3 regions of the Bradyrhizobium sp. FW305-F6 genome follow, and region 2 is predicted to be linked to each of the others. Evidence: predicted binding sites of a transcription regulator. Region 2 holds the regulator's gene; each other region holds the start of a gene.

Region 1 (3,274 bases), on a different contig from region 2:
GGTCTGCCGGCCGCCTGCGACACCGGCCGCGGTCGCGAGCTGGTCGTTGAGGTCGATCGTCGAGAAGCGCCCTGCGATCTCCCATGCGCCCCAGCCGCCGCCCTCGAGCGAGAACGGATGCGCAGGCTTGACGCCGCCATAGGCCGCGTTCGCCGCATTATAGGACCGGCCTTCGCCGGTCAGCACATAGCCGGCCTGCGCGTAGCCGCCCTGGAACTTCAGGCTCGGTGCGCCGACCAGCGGAACACTGGTGTTGGCGCTGCGATCGACATTGTACCAGAAGTACTCGCCCTGGACGATGAAGGGACCGTAGGTGGCCGCGGCTTCGATGCTGTAGACCTGCGCACCCGAGACGTTGGCGATGGCGCCGGTGGAGATCAGAGGTGTCGGATCGAGGCGCAATTCCGGACGATCGCTCAGCGTGACCGTCTGCGTGTTGGCGATCAGGTTGCGCGGCGGCTGGATCAGCCATTGCGCATTGGCGCCGATATGCACTGAGTAGTCCTTGGCGTTGATGGGATTGCCGGCAACTCGCGCCACCGCGCCGTATTGCTCGCTCGTGCCCGGCGGCGAGACGCTCGAAGCGGAATGGATCGCTCCCGTCGATGGTCCCGTGACATAGCCGCCGATCCAGAGCTGGTCGTTGAACCAGCGCGCACCGGCTGCGGAGCGGAAGTCGCCGGCGGCGATGTTGGTGGCGACCACGCCGGGGGAGGCGCGCTCCATGAACATGATGTCGTTCGAGCTCGTCGCTTCGTCGAGCGTGTACGGCAGGTCCATGATGCCGACCTCAACCGCCATCTTGCCGCCGAACGGCTTTAAGCCGGTGTAGCTGATATAGGCATTCTCGACGCCGGAGAGGCCGCCGCCCGGCAGCGAGCCCGGTGCAGCGCCGCCGAATCCGTCCGACGAGCCGCCGAAATCGTAGACCAGCGCGAAATTCCAGTCGTGGAAGAACTTGCCGGTGACGCCGATGCGCGCGCGGCGCACGTTCTGGCCGCTATCGAGCTTCTGGGGCACGGTGGCCGCGGTGTTGGGACGATAGTCGTATCCGCCGACATCGTAATGCAGGCGGCTGGTGATGGCGACGCAATTGGCCTGATCGGCGGTGCAGATCGTCGGCCGATTATTCGGCATCGTCACGACGACGCCGGATGCCGGCGCCGGCCCCTTGACGGGGATTGCCGCATTGGCATTGGCAACCGCAGCCTTTGCCTCTGCGCGGGCCTCGGCCTTTGCCTCGGCCTTGGCTTCCGATTTCGCCTTTGCTGTGGCCGCCGTGTTCGCCGCGGTCTGACTCTGGAGCTTGTCGAGCTTCTGCTCCAGCATCTTCAACTGCTGTTTCAGGAGCGCGATCTCCTGCTCGCTGTTGCTTGCCGACTGGGCCTGCGCCTGCGAGGCCGCCAGCGCGCCGGCAAGACCAATCGCGGTGGCGGCAATTCTTGTTCTGCTCACGTTACGCTCCATCGTTTGGCGGTTTTCCTGAAGTCGCGAACGGAGAGCCTAGGTGTAATCGATGACTGCTCCGCGACGCTGCGCACGGCTGCCTGAGTTCCCGCTGATGCAAATTCGCCGCAACCGAATCCAGCGTCCACCACCATGCAAGATGACACGCATCATGCCAACCTGCCGCCCGCGCAAATCGCCGATTCGTACAGCCCGTTCGCAGCCGGACACCCCCGTGAAGCGGCCGAATATTGCCGCCCGGCGCACTTCTATTGGCCGGCGAACGCGCCTATATTCCGTCGTCTTTTCCAAGAGGTAGGAATGTTTCGAGCGACCTGGACTGCCGCCGCCACGGCGCTGTGCGTGGCTTTTTTGGCCCATTTTAATCCGGCTGCCGCGCAGGACCGCCGCGTCCCGTCGTCACAAGCCGAGCTGCGGCTGTCCTATGCGCCGATCGTGCAACGGGTGCAGCCGGCCGTCGTCAACGTCTATGCCGCCAAGCTGGTGCAGAACCGCAATCCGCTGCTGGACGACCCGATCTTCCGCCGCTTCTTCGGCGTTCCCGGCCAGCAGCCCGAGCAGATGCAGCGCTCGCTCGGCTCCGGCGTCATCGTCGATGCTTCCGGCCTCGTCGTCACCAATGTCCACGTCATTGAGGGCGCGGACCAGGTGAAAGTGTCGCTGTCGGACAAGCGCGAGTTCGAGGCCGAGATCCTGCTGAAGGATTCCCGCACCGATCTCGCCGTGCTGCGCCTGAAGGATGCCAAGGAGAAGTTCCCGACGCTCGACTTTACCAATTCCGACGAGCTGTTGGTTGGCGACATCGTGCTCGCGATCGGCAATCCCTTCGGCGTCGGCCAGACGGTGACCCACGGCATCATCTCGGCGCTGGCGCGCACGCAGGTCGGCATCACCGACTATCAGTTCTTCATCCAGACCGACGCGGCGATCAACCCCGGCAATTCCGGCGGCGCGCTGGTCGATATGGCCGGCAGGCTCGCAGGCATCAACACCGCGATCTATTCGCGCTCAGGCGGCTCGCAAGGCATCGGCTTTGCGATTCCCGCCAACATGGTGCGCGTCGTGGTCGCCTCCGCCAAGAGCGGCGGTAAGGCGGTGAAGCGGCCATGGCTCGGGGCAAAACTGCAGGCGGTGACGCCCGAGATCGCCGAGAGCCTGGGGCTGCGCTCGCCGACTGGTGCGCTGGTCGCGAGCGTCGTGTCGAACGGGCCGGCAGCGAAGGCCGGGCTGAAATCCTCCGACCTCATCACCGGCATCGACGGCCAGATCGTCGATGATCCCAACGCCTTCGACTACCGTTTCGCGACCCGTCCGCTCGGCGGCACCGCGCAGATCGACGTGCAGCGCGGCGGCAAGCCGGTGAAGCTGAGCGTCGTGCTGGAGACCGCCCCCGATGCAGGTCGCAACGAACTCGTCGTCACCGCGCGCTCGCCGTTCCAGGGCGCGAAGGTCTCGACGATCACGCCGGCTGTCGCCGACGAGCTGCGTCTGGACGCCGACACCGAAGGCGTCGTGATTACCGAAATCGGCGGGGATACCGCGGCCGCGAATGTCGGCTTCCAGAAGGGCGATATCATCCTGGCCGTCAACAACCAGAAGATCAGCAAGACCGCGGACCTCGAAAAGGCCGCGGGCGAACGACCGCGGATCTGGCGCATCACGGTGGTGCGCGGCGGCCAGCAGATCAACGTCACGCTGGGCGGATGAGTCCGAAGCGACCACAGCAGACGCCGACTCTCTTCGCCGCGGCGGGGCTCGACCACGACGCCCCGCATCCGCTGCCGGACAGGCTGCGCCCGCGCGCGCT
Region 2 (3,274 bases):
TCGAAATCCGAGATGGACGGCCGGGTCGAGAAGGCGCTGCGTGGCGGCGCGCTGTGGAACGAGGTCAAGGACAAGCTCAACGCCTCCGGCCTCTCGCTCTCCGGCGGTCAGCAGCAGCGCCTCTGCATTGCCCGCACCGTCGCGGTGCGGCCCGAGGTGATCCTGTTCGACGAGCCCTGCTCGGCGCTCGATCCGATCTCGACCGCCAAGGTCGAGGAGCTGATCCAGGAACTGTCCGAGAACTACACGATCGCGATCGTCACCCACAACATGCAGCAGGCGGCGCGCGTCTCCGACAAGACCGCCTTCATGTATCTCGGCGAGCTGATCGAGTTCGACGACACCAGCAAGATCTTCACGTCGCCGACAGACCGGCGCACGCAGGATTACATCACCGGCCGGTTCGGCTGAGGAGACGGAACATGGGTTCTGAACATACCGTAAAGGCCTTCGACAGCGACCTCCAGGAACTCACGCGCCTGGTCGCCGAAATGGGCGGCATCGCCGAACGCATGATCGTCGATTCCGTCGACGCGCTGATCCGCCGCGACGTCCCGCTCGGCCAGCGCGTCGTCGCCACCGACACCGATATCGACACGCTGCAGAAGCGCATCGAGGAGCGCGCGGTGCTCACGATCGCCCGCCGCCAGCCGATGGCGGTGGACCTGCGCGAGATCGTCGGCGCCATGCGCGTCGCGACCGATCTCGAGCGCATCGGCGACCTCGCCAAGAACATGGGCAAGCGCGTCGCAGCACTGGAGACGGACTTCCACCCGCTGAAGCTGTTCCGCGGCCTGGAGCACATGACCGACCTCGTGCAACAGCAGGTCAAGTCGGTGCTGGACGCCTATGCCGCGCACGATTTGCCGGCGGCGATGGCGGTGTGGAAGGGCGACGAGGAAGTCGACGCGATCTGCACCTCGCTGTTCCGCGAGCTCCTCACCTACATGATGGAGGATCCGCGCAACATTTCGTTCTGCATCCACCTGATGTTCTGCGCCAAGAACATCGAACGGATCGGCGACCATGCCACCAACATCGCCGAGACCGTGTTCTACATGATCGAGGGCCAGGCGATCACCGACAAGCGGCCGAAGGGCGACATGACGACCTTCGCCACGACGATACCGAATACCTGAAGACCTTAAGGAGCGACGACACCATGGGCGCACGCATTATGGTGGTTGAGGACGAGGAAGCTCTCACAGAGCTTCTTCGTTACAACCTCGAAGGCGACGGCTATGACGTCGAGACGGTGATGCGCGGCGACGATGCCGATACCCGCCTCAAGGAGCACATTCCCGACCTGATCGTGCTCGATTGGATGCTGCCGGGCCTGTCGGGCATCGAGCTGTGCCGGCGCCTGCGCACCCGCCCGGAGACCAAGCAGCTGCCGATCATCATGCTCACCGCGCGTGGCGAGGAGAGCGAGCGGGTGCGGGGACTTGCGACCGGCGCCGACGATTACATCGTCAAGCCGTTCTCGGTGCCGGAGCTGCTCGCCCGCGTGAAGGGCCTGCTCAGGCGCGCCAGCCCCGAGCGGCTCGCCACCGTGCTGGCCTATGGCGACATCGAGCTCGACCGCGACAAGCGCCGCGTGGCACGCTCGGGCCGGCCGATCGACCTCGGCCCGACCGAATATCGCCTCCTGGAGTTCTTCCTGGAGCATCCCGGCCGCGTGTTCTCGCGCGAGCAGCTGCTCGACAGCGTCTGGGGACGCGACATCTACATCGACGAGCGCACCGTCGACGTCCATATCGGCCGCCTGCGCAAGCTGCTCAACCTAGGCCGCGAGCAGGACCCGATCCGCACCGTCCGCGGCGCCGGCTACGCGCTGGACGATCGCTTCGCGAAGGCGGAGCAGACCTGAGTTTCTTGATCTCGGATTAGCGAGCTGCGGCTTCAATCTCGCCGTCATCCCGGGGCGCGCGCAGCGCGAGCCCGGGATCCATAACCACAGGACGAGGTTTGGCGAAGACTCGGAATGACCATCTCGCGCAACGACTGCGCCCTGTGGCTATGGATCCCCGCCTTTGCGGGGATGACACCGAGTTACTGGAGCCGTGATCGCTTCACGACTGCCATCAGGTAGATTAACGAACTCACCGCGTGCCCGGCTTTGGTGCTGCGCGGCGCCGGTCCGCTGCGGGCTGATAGGCCACGCGCGAATGCTGGGCGCAATAGGGCAGGCCGGAGAGCGCCTTGCCGCCGCAGAAGAAGAAATCCGGGCTCGAGGGATCGCCGACCGGCCAGTGGCAGGTCGCCTCGTTCAATTCCAGCAGCGACAGCCGCTGGCTCATCGGCACCACGTTGTCGTAGGTGACAGGCTCTGCCTCCACCTCGACCTCGAAGGCCTGCGCCAGCGCGGTGTTGCCGCGCGCGACGGGCCGCGTCACCCGCATCATGTGCTGCGCGGGCCGCGCCTTCCGCGGCCGCGGCGCTGCCGATGACGGGCTCTTGGCGCGACCGGACAGGCCGAGCCGGTGCACCTTGCCGATCACGGCGTTGCGGGTCACATTGCCGAGCTCCGCCGCGATCTGGCTGGCCGAAAGTCCGGCCTCCCAAAGCTTTTTCAGCTGCTCGACGCGATCATCGGACCAGGTCAAAACCGTCATTGCACCCTTTCCCTCGCTGCGCGCCTGCCATCCTGGGGCCTTCGCAGCGAATGCCTAAGCCGTGAAAAACCCGTGCCGCCAGAATCCCTTAAGGCTCGCCGGGCGCGCTCAAGACGCCCGAACGTTACGCCGGTACATGAGGACTCTTGGGATCAGAACTGCTGCACGAGATGTCGTATCTGACAGTCCAAACGCTACAATATGGCGTGACTCTCGCGCAAGAGTCCGCAGACTCGCTTCCACATGTTCCGTAGTGAAAACCCCGCAAAATCGGCACCGCAAGACTACGGATTCAGCGTTTCGCGAGGCTTTCCGGGTGGCATTGACACCCGTCTTGCCAAGCATAAGATAGTGCCACGTGCCGCCCTTAAAAGGCGGCACGTTTCGTTTTCCGGGGCCGGTCAGTGGTGCGTTGCGCAATGCGCGCGTCATACCGTCCGCAACATTCAAGTGGCCGTCATGACTAACAGCGCAGCGCCGCATTTGCTCCCCGTCTTCGCCAGGGCCGACCTCGGTTTCGAGCGTGGCGAAGGCTGCTGGCTGATCGCCACCAACGGCGATCGCTATCTCGATTTCACTTCGGGCGTGGCGGTGAATGCGCTTGGTCATGTTCATCCGGAGCTTGTCAAGGCCGTGCAGGAGCAGGCGACGAAGCTCTG
Region 3 (3,274 bases), on a different contig from region 2:
GTCGGATCCGAGGTGAAGTAGGAGAGGTCGGTGTAGATGCGCGCCGTGACCGGGTGATAGTTGCCGGTGCCGGTATGGACGTAAGTCGTCAGGCTGCCGCCCTCGCGGCGTACGACCATGGAGAGCTTTGCGTGCGTCTTCAATTCGAGGAAGCCGTAGACGACCTGAACGCCGGCGCGTTCGAGATCGCGCGCCCAGCGGATGTTGGCCTCCTCGTCGAACCGCGCCTTCAACTCGATCAAGGCGGTGACGGATTTGCCGGCTTCGGCCGCTTCGGCGAGCGCGCGCACGATCGGCGAGTTGTTGGAGGTGCGGTAGAGCGTCTGCTTGATCGCGACGACATCGGGGTCGCGCGTGGCCTGCTGCAGGAACTGCACCACGACGTCGAAGGACTCGTAGGGATGGTGGACGATCAGGTCCTTCTGCCGGATCGCGGCGAAGATGTCGCCGCCATGCTCGCGCACGCGCTCGGGATGGCGCGGCACGTAAGGGGTGAATTCGAGGTCGGGCCGGTCGAGGCGGGTAAGCTGCGAGAGCTCGTTCATCGCCTGCACGCCGTCGACCAGGAACACCTCGTCGTCGGCGGTCGAGAGCGCGTGCTGCACGAAGCTGCGCAGCTCCTCGGGCATCTTGGCGTCGATCTCGAGCCGGATCACCGAGCCGCGGCGGCGGCGCTTCAGCGCGGTCTCGAACAGGCGGACCAGGTCTTCGGCTTCTTCCTCGATCTCGAGCTCGGAGTCGCGGATGACCCGGAAGGCGCCCTGGCCGTGCACGTTGTAACCGGGGAACAGGCGGTTGATGAACAAGCCGGTGGCCTGCTCCAGAGAGATCAGGCGAACCTTGCCGTCAGTGGGCAGGCGGATGAAGCGGTCGATCTTGCCTGGCATGCGGATCAGCGCGTTCATCTGCCGGCCGTCCGCGGCGCGCGTGAGCTGGAGCGCGATGGTGAAGCCGAGGCTCGGAATGAACGGGAAGGGGTGGGCAGGATCGATCGCGAGCGGCGTCAGGAGCGGGAATACGTTGTGGAGGAAATAATCCTCGATCCAGGCCCGTTCCGCCTTGGTGACGTCCTTGCCGTCGACCAGCACGATGCCGACCTCGGCCAGCGTGCTGCGCAGGTCGCGCCAGATCGCCTGCTGGTCGGAGGCGAGCTCGGAAACCGTGCGGTTGATCAGCGCGAGCTGCTCGGACGGGGTCAGGCCGTCGGGGCTGCGTTCGGCGATGCCTTCGCGCACCTGGGCCTTGATGCCCGCGACGCGGACCATGAAGAACTCGTCGAGGTTATTCGCCGAAATCGACAGGAATCGCACCCGCTCCAGAATCGGATGGCTGGGATTGACCGATTCTTCGAGGACGCGGCGGTTGAAATGCAGCCAGGACAGCTCGCGGTTGATGAATCGTTCAGGGCTCGACGCGATCGCGGGCAGCCCCTCGACTTCCGGGGCTTTTTCTTTAGTTTCAATGGTTTGCGCAGAGTCCATCAGAAGTCGGTCCATCCTGTCTCGCCTCACTTTGCGACCTATGCGCAAAACCCGCGGGAGCATGTGTTAGAGCGATGACGTTTCGATGACATTGATGTTCCGCGGCAGCGCTGCGTCAAGCGGACTTCACGCAGAGCGTCCGGGCGGGGCGGCTCAGGCGTCCCGGAGCAACTCGGCAGCCAGTGCCCTCGTGACGGGGCGGCCGAGCCGCAGGGCCTCGCTGTCGAGCAGTTCCACGGCCTGACGGGCGGCGGCCGAGGATCGCTCCAGGCGGGTGGCGAGATAGCCGACCACGCTCTCGTCCACGGTGAGCTGGCGGTCGGCGCAGAATTTGACGATGAGGCCGCGGAAGAGCTGGTCGTCGGGGGGCAGCAGCGTCACCACCGGAACGGCCCGCAGGCGGGAGCGCAGGTCGCGAAGCTCGATCTCCAGCGCGGCCGGCGCCTCCCGTCCGGTGAACAGGACGTAGGCGGCATCCTCGCGGGCCAGATTCATCAGGTGAAACATGGCGCGCTCGTCGAAATCCTTTGCCTTGAGGTCCTCGACCACGAGCGCGCCGGTGGCGAGTGCGCCCGGAACGCCTGCCGCGGTCAGCGCATTGGCGCTGGTCGAGCGCGCGCCGGCCTCTTCCGCCCAGATCGTCGCCAGATGGCTCTTGCCGCTTCCTTCCGGGCCCGCCAGCCACATGATCCGGTTCGGCCATTCCGGCCAGCTGTCGATCAGGCCGAGACCTTCCGCATTGGCGGGGCCTTCGAGGAAATTGTCCCGGCTGAGGCTCTCCGCATGCGGAAGGGAAAACGCCAGTTGTCGGGGATGAACGCGGCCTGCCACGCTTGCTTTGCTCCATGCCGGCATGCCGGCGCATTTGACGAGGTTCGACTTAATCGTGTGGGACTTAGCCCGTTACGGGGCCGAACGTCCCTTCACTTGGCCTCGATCGTACTCATGTGGCGCAACCACTCGACCAGATAGAGCGACACGGAGGTGAGCGTGAAGACCGTGACGAGGCCCATCAGGATGATATCATAAGGCGCGGGCTTGAAGCCGAAGGCAAGTGCGGCCAGCACCAAGGCCGCGAATGCGACTTGCGCCACCGTGTTGAGCTTGGACACCTTCGAGGGCTTCATCTCGACCGGCCTGTCGAACAGCCAGGAGACGATCACGGCGGCGACGATCATGATGTCGCGCGACACCACCAGGATCACGATCCAGCGCGGGATCGCGCCCCAGATGCCGAGCGCCATGTAGATCGACACCAGCAGCGCTTTGTCCGCAAGCGGATCGAGCAGGGCGCCGAGCTCGCTTCGCATGTTGAAGCGCTTGGCCAGAAAGCCGTCGACGGCGTCGCTGATGCCGGCGATCAGGAACACGGCGAATGCCACCTCCATTTGGCTCGACACGATCGCCCAAACGATGACCGGGACCAGCATGATGCGGCCCAGGGTAATGATGTTCGGAATACTCACGCAGCGCTTCCCGGCACCGGTTCTGACCTCAAATCCGGCCCGTTACAGGCTGAACCGGTTGATATGTCTACATAGTATAGCGAGGAGCGCCATGCGAGCCATTGCGCGTCCCCGGAATTCGACGTAACCAGCCGCGAACCCACTGGAAATCGGGCATGACCGACCGCAAAAACGGCCTCACTTACGCCGATTCAGGCGTCGATATCGACGCGGGCAACCGCCTGGTCGACCTGATCAAGCCGATGGTGCGCGCCACCGCGCGCCCGGGGGCCGATGCCGAGATCGGCGGCTTCGGCGGCCTGTTCGACCTCAAGGCGGCCGGCTTCA

The links. The regulator PhoB, encoded in region 2, activates phosphate uptake and scavenging genes when phosphate is short. The targets are predictions, from matches to a motif close to TGTCATNNANCTGTCAT.
Region 1: the regulator PhoB is predicted to act here: its motif matches at 1,517-1,533, upstream of AC3WLX_RS22380 (OprO/OprP family phosphate-selective porin).
Region 3: the regulator PhoB is predicted to act here: its motif matches at 1,556-1,572, upstream of AC3WLX_RS03700 (RNA degradosome polyphosphate kinase).

Annotation. Positions count from the first base shown of each region.
Region 1 covers NZ_JBYSYD010000003.1:407,349-410,622, forward strand. Annotated here, with positions in the region: gene AC3WLX_RS22380 (OprO/OprP family phosphate-selective porin) at 1-1,455, opposite strand, end outside; gene AC3WLX_RS22385 (DegQ family serine endoprotease) at 1,768-3,174, shown strand; gene AC3WLX_RS22390 (replication-associated recombination protein A) at 3,171-3,274, shown strand, end outside.
Region 2 covers NZ_JBYSYD010000002.1:1,708,690-1,711,963, reverse strand. Annotated here, with positions in the region: gene pstB (phosphate ABC transporter ATP-binding protein PstB) at 1-411, shown strand, start outside; gene phoU (phosphate signaling complex protein PhoU) at 423-1,139, shown strand; gene phoB (phosphate regulon transcriptional regulator PhoB) at 1,163-1,870, shown strand; gene AC3WLX_RS19465 (GcrA family cell cycle regulator) at 2,103-2,615, opposite strand; gene AC3WLX_RS19460 (aspartate aminotransferase family protein) at 3,075-3,274, shown strand, end outside.
Region 3 covers NZ_JBYSYD010000001.1:746,958-750,231, reverse strand. Annotated here, with positions in the region: gene AC3WLX_RS03700 (RNA degradosome polyphosphate kinase) at 1-1,481, opposite strand, end outside; gene AC3WLX_RS03695 (P-loop NTPase family protein) at 1,635-2,312, opposite strand; gene AC3WLX_RS03690 (CDP-alcohol phosphatidyltransferase family protein) at 2,405-2,947, opposite strand; gene purM (phosphoribosylformylglycinamidine cyclo-ligase) at 3,103-3,274, shown strand, end outside.